One region of the Cetobacterium sp. 2G large genome, then DNA from elsewhere that is predicted to be linked to it. Evidence: riboswitches for the same ligand, from Rfam matches in the RefSeq annotation. Region 1 holds a riboswitch; the other holds the start of a gene.
What was found. A riboswitch is a leader RNA that binds a small molecule or an ion and turns the genes downstream of it on or off. The one in region 1 is predicted to bind thiamine pyrophosphate.
Positions count from the first base shown of each region.

Region 2: another riboswitch for thiamine pyrophosphate. It lies ahead of thiD (bifunctional hydroxymethylpyrimidine kinase/phosphomethylpyrimidine kinase); the one in region 1 lies ahead of tenA (thiaminase II).

Region 1 is NZ_JACHTH010000005.1:673,275-676,456, reverse strand. Features, by position in the region: gene polA (DNA polymerase I) at 1-912, opposite strand, end outside; gene H5J23_RS06045 (single-stranded DNA-binding protein) at 1,060-1,485, shown strand; TPP riboswitch at 1,501-1,589, shown strand; gene tenA (thiaminase II) at 1,680-2,333, shown strand; gene H5J23_RS06035 (ABC transporter ATP-binding protein) at 2,335-3,051, shown strand; gene H5J23_RS06030 (ABC transporter permease) at 3,038-3,182, shown strand, end outside.
Region 2 is NZ_JACHTH010000007.1:656,514-659,695, reverse strand. Features, by position in the region: gene H5J23_RS13720 (amino acid permease) at 1-298, shown strand, start outside; gene thiM (hydroxyethylthiazole kinase) at 291-1,118, opposite strand; gene thiD (bifunctional hydroxymethylpyrimidine kinase/phosphomethylpyrimidine kinase) at 1,111-1,917, opposite strand; TPP riboswitch at 2,010-2,108, opposite strand; gene H5J23_RS13705 (putative peptidoglycan-binding domain-containing protein) at 2,133-2,747, opposite strand; gene H5J23_RS13700 (amidohydrolase) at 2,834-3,182, opposite strand, start outside.

The sequences.
Region 1 (3,182 bases):
TGAAGCTGGTTGAGCTATAACTTGACTTTGTCCATCTTCTAAATTCATTTTTTTTATTAGAGATTTAAATTCTAATGTTTTAAAAAGTTCTAAAAGTTTTTTATCATCTTTTTTATACTCTAACTCATCTGCCTTCACACCTAAGTTCAATAGTTCAATAGTTGCTAACTCACGACTTATAAAAGCTAACTCTCTATCTTCAATTAAATTATTTACTAAAGATTTTCCTATTCCAGGAAGCTCAGTCAAAGAATCTATATTCTCATAAATCCCTTCTAAATTTCCATATTTTTCTAGCATCGGGATAGCTTTTTTAGAACCAATTTTTCTTACACCTGGAATTCCATCACTTGTATCTCCAATTAATCCAAATAAATCTGGAATCATTTTTGGTTTTACTCCAAGCTGTTCAATAACATCCTCTTCAGTTGATAGTATTTTCAGTCCTCCACCATCACCTTTTCCTAAAAGAGCGATATTCACATGTGAATCTAAAATCTGAGATAAATCTTTATCCCCTGTTATTATATAAGATTCAATACCTTTAGCTCCTAACTCTTTAGCCAAGCTTCCTAATACATCATCTGCCTCATATCCATCTATCTTAAATTTTTTTATTCCAAAACAATCTAAAAGTTCCTCTATTCTAGGTATTTGAGCTACTAAATCCTCTGGCGCTGTATCTCTTTGAGCTTTATATTCTTTATATATTTCACTTCTTTTTAAAGTGGCTCTTTTTACATCAAAAGCAGCTCCTATATAATCAGGATTTAATTGATTTATAATACTCATAAGAGTATTAACAAATCCATATACCGCTCCTGTTGGTTCATTTTTAGTTCTAAAATTTAAATTTCCATAAAAAGCTCTATACATTATTGCACTCACATCTAATAAAACTGCTTTTTTCATTTTTTTCCCCTTTCTACAATTTACATTTTTCATAATATTATACCATATTCAATACCTTAGTTAAAAAAATTATTTTATAAATAAATATTATTTTTTTTATTTTTCTGTTATAATCTCTGTGTATAAACTAAAATATAGGAGGTATTTATGAATCTAGTCGTATTAATTGGACGTTTAACTAGAGATCCTGAACTTAAATTTGGTCAAAGCGGAAAAGCATACTCAAGATTTAGTTTAGCAGTTGACAGACCTTTTTCTAAAGGAGAAGCTGACTTTATTAACTGTGTTGCTTTTGGAAAAACAGCTGAACTTATCGGTGAATACTTAAGAAAAGGTAGAAAAGTTGCTGTTAATGGTAGACTTCAAATGAATAGATATGAGGTAAACGGAGAAAAAAGAACAAGTTATGACGTACTTGTTGAAAGCATGGAATTTGTTGAAGGAAGAGGAGAAGCATCTGCACCATCTGATTTTGCTCCAACGCCATCTTATTCAGCACCTAAAGTTGCTGAGCAATCTTCTAATGATGACTTTGGTGGATCATCTTTTGATGAAGATGAGTTTCCATTCTAATAATTAAATAATATTTTAAACTACTAGGGGTGCCCTTTGGCTGAGACTTACCCTTAGAACCTGATCTAGTTAATACTAGCGTAGGGAAGTAGTTAATTATCACTTTTATTTTATAATTGTGTATATAAAGCTATTTTCCTATTTTTTGGAAGATAGCTTTTTTTATTTATATAAATTTTAACAGGAGGTTTTTTATGTTTTCAAAAGAGTTATACAAAAGTGCAAAAGAAATTTGGGATAGCTACTACACCCATCCATTTGTAAGAGGAATCGGTGAGGGGTCTCTAGAAAAAGATAAATTTAAATTCTATATTATCCAAGATTATATCTACCTTCTTGATTATGCAAAACTTTTTGCATTAGGTGTTATAAAAAGTAAAAATGAAAGTGATATGAAAAAATTTGCTGCACTTACAGATGGAATTCTAAATTCTGAAATGGGAATACACAGAGTTTATATGAAAAAATTAGGAATTACTGAACTAGATATTGCATCAGAAAAACCAACTCTTGATAATACTTCATATACTAGTTACATGCTCTCAGTAGCTCACTGTGGTGATATAAAAGAAGTGGCTGTTGCTGCTCTTTCTTGTATGTGGAGTTATGAAATGATTGGTTTGAAGTTAAAAGAACTCTATGGTTCTAGCGATGAATTCTATGGTGAATGGATTGAATGTTACTCTTCTTCTAGATACAAAGAGTTAACTAATTGGAATATTGAGCTAGTCGAAAAATATTGCCAACATATTTCAGCAGAAGAAAAAGAACATTTAAAAACAATTTTTATTAATTGTAGTATTTACGAGTATAAATTTTGGGATATGTCTTATAAGGGGTCTTTTTAATATGAATATGCTTGAAGTAAAAAATTTAACTTTTAAATACGATAATCATAACTTTATTTTAGACAATCTTTCATTTAATATAAAACATAATGAACTAATTAGTATAGTAGGTGGAAGTGGGTGTGGAAAATCAACACTCATAAAAATATTAGCAGGAATTGAAAAAAATTTTAATGGCACTGTTCAGTTAAAAAGTATATCTTATATGCCACAATCAAATACTCTTTTACCATGGAGAACTATTTTAGAAAATATACTTTTACCAATTGAAATAAAAAAAGGAAATAAAAAGATAGAAAAAGAAAAAGCCATCTCTCTCCTAAAACGTTTTGATTTATTAGAATATTCAGATAGTTATCCTAAAGAGCTTTCTGGAGGAATGAAACAGCGTATCTCGCTTATTCGTACATTAATGAGTGGTGGAGACTTGCTTCTCTTAGACGAACCTTTTTCAGCTTTAGATGCTATAACTAGAGAGGATTTACAAAATTGGCTTTTAAATCTAATATCAACACTTAAAAAAAGCATGATTTTTATCACTCATGATATTGATGAAGCAATCTTTCTATCTCATAGAATTTTTGTTTGTTCAAAAAAACCTCTTTCTAAATTTAAAGAATTTTTAGTTCCTGAAAATATAACTCTTGAAAAAAAAATACATCTGAGAAAAGAGATTCTTTCTATTATTAAAGGAGATAACTTTTATGAAAAAAATTAATTTTTCTATAATCTCTCTTTTTTCATTTTTTATACTATGGGAAGTTCTAGGAAGATATATTAATAAAGGTTATATTCTTCCTACTCCTTTAAATATATTAAAAAAAATCTGGATTCTCAAAGAAGGTCTTT
Region 2 (3,182 bases), on a different contig from region 1:
TTTCATTAAGCAGCTTGCTTTTATGGTGTCTCTTTTTTCAAGCAATGTATATCTTATAATTACAAATTCTGCTGCTGCACTAATGCTTTTACCTTATATTTTTTCTATCTTATTTTTATTAAAAATTTCATCATTTAAAAATGAGAAAAAATATATTCTATATGGAACTTTAGCTATATTTTATTGTTTTTGGATGGTGTATGCTGCTGGAAAAATATATATTATTCAAACACTTCTTATCTACTTAACAGGTTTACCACTTTTTTTATATAAAAAGTATGAATCCTCTACTAAATAGTAGAGGATATTTTTTCATTTTTTCTTATTATCTCCTCAGTTAGATTAGATATATTATCCATTATGTTAACTTTTAAACTTCCTGTTCCTATAAAGTTTTTTTCTGCTAATTCTCCAGCTATTCCCATTGATAATACTCCACCTACTGCACTAACTAATGAGTTATTTTTTCCACCTAAAAATGCTCCTATTAAAGATGAAATCATACATCCTGTTCCTGTAACCAGCTCCATTTTTTTATGACCATTCATTACTTTAAAAACTATTTCTTGATTTCCAATATAATCAATTTCTCCAGTTATAGCTATAACTGAATTAAATTTTTTAGCTGCAAGCTTTACTAACTTTTCTCCACTGTCATCCTTTTCTAAAGAATCTACTCCCCTACTCAAAGAGTCTATATTTAAAATTGACTTTATTTCAGCCATATTCCCTTTTATTACTGTAAATTTTATCTCTTTTAATAATGCATTTACAAGATTTTTTCTGGCCTTTGTGGCTCCTACTCCCACCGGGTCTAAAATAATTGGTTTTTTTAACTTATTAGCAATTTTTCCAACTTCCACTGCCATTGTCTCCATACTTTTATCCATAGTTCCTATATTTAAAACTACACTTGATGAAAATTCAATTATTTCTTCAATCTCTTCTATACAAAACGACATTAATGGTGAACCTCCAATAGCTAAGGTTATATTAGCACAATCATTTATAGTTACTGTATTAGTTAAATGATAAACCAATGGTGTTTTCTCCTTAGTATTTTTTAAAGCTAATACAACCTCATCAACTAACTCCTCTTTCATGATATTCTTATTCAAAATCAACACCAGCCTTTTTATAAATATCTACAAAATGTCCTACTGGTCCTACTCCCTCTCCTATAGAAAAAGAGTTTTTTATTGCATCTGTTATGTATCTTTTTCCTATTTTTACTGATTCCTCGATAGAATAACCTTTTCCTATATAAGAAGCTATCGTTGAAGATAATGTACACCCTGTACCATGGGTATTTTTTGTTTCAAACCTCTCACCTAAAAATTTAACAATCTCATTCTCTTCTGTTAAAAGTATATCTGTACAGTTATCCTCTCTATGTCCACCTTTTATCAAAACATTTTTAGCACCTAATTTTTTTATTTTTTTAGCCGCTAAAATCATCTCTTCTTCAGACTCTATTTTCATATCTGCTAAAATTTCTGCTTCTGGAATATTTGGTGTTACTAGAGTTCCAATTTTTAAAAATTCTTTTAATGCTTCTATTGCTTCCTCTTTTAAAAGATAGTAACCACTTTTAGAAACCATAACTGGATCTATAACTATATTTTTTCCATTAACATTTTTTAAAGTTTCATAAACAACTTTTATAATTTCACTACTAGATAACATTCCTATTTTAACTGAACTTATCTCTATATCTTCATATAAAACTTCTATCTGTTTTTTTATAATATTCAAGTCCACCTCTTGAACTGCAAAAACTCCCATACTATTTTGTGCTGTAATTGCAGTTATGACACTCATTCCATATACACCTTGAGCACTCATAGCTTTTAAATCTGCCTGAATTCCTGCACCACCACACGAATCAGATCCTGCTATAGTTAAAACTTTTTTCATTTTTTACCTCCTAGAATTTTTGCATAAAAAAAGCTATCCCTAAAATAGGGATAGCCAAATTATAAATTATAGTTGTATTCTTAACTAAAAAATATTGTATTTTGCTACTTCCCTACGCTAGAATTAACTAGATCAGGTTCGAAGGGTCAGTTTTTTAACTTCTCAGCCTTTTGGCTCCCCTAGTAAACTTTTTTTATTCTTTTAAACACAATATACTATATTCTATTATTAATGTCAACCATAGCCATCTCTTTTAACTTAGTTCTATATGACAGAATTCTTTTCTCCCAACCCTTTCCATATAGCTCCCAACTAGTTAAACTTTTATAATAATTTATTCTTTCTTCTGTTATAAGATCTATAAACTTTTCATGATCTTGAACTGAATTTATAACAGCTATTGTTTTACTTCCTAAAACTCCATCTACAACTATGTTTTCTGAAGGTTTATATCTTTTTAAAGCTCTTTGAGTTATAACAGCTCCTGCATTATATCCACCATTAAAAAATATATCAAATATCATCATTTGTGAATACGAGTGCTTAACCTCATTCAATCGATACTCTGTTAAAAGATGCTCGGCTATTTCTCTAGCTTGCCCCTCTGTAAGAGATTTTATTTCATAATCTTTATTAAATTTTTTATTGTACTCAATTAATAAAAAATTTCTTATTCCATATTTAGAAAGTTCCTTTTGTGTTTTTACAAGTTTATCCCCCTCGTGAGACAACACTTCACTTATTATAATCTCTCTAATTTTTGTATCCTCATATCCAAAAGTGACTGTAGAATACAATAACGTAATTATAATTACAAATTTTTCTAGCATACTCTGATTAGTTTCCTCCCTGTATATTTAAATAGTTTAATAACTTTTTAAAAACAGGATATATTATATCATAATTTTGACTAATTTTATAGAGTTTCTGCAACTTTTTGAACTTTTTCCTTAAAATCAGTTATATCTTTTATTACTTTTTTAGAGTCTACAGTTTTAATTTGCTTATCTTCTACTATTAGCTTTCCATTTACTATAACAGTATCTACATTGCTAGCATTAGCTGAATAAACTAAAGCTGAATATGGATCATATATTGGATTCATGTTTACTGACTTTGTTTCCACTATTACTATATCAGCTAATTTACCAACTTCTAAACTTCCCAATTCATTTTCTCTATGTATAGCTCTTGCTCCACCTATCGTTGCCATTTCAACAGCCTTTTTTGGCGGTAATGCTGATCTATCTTTTGTATCTAGTTTG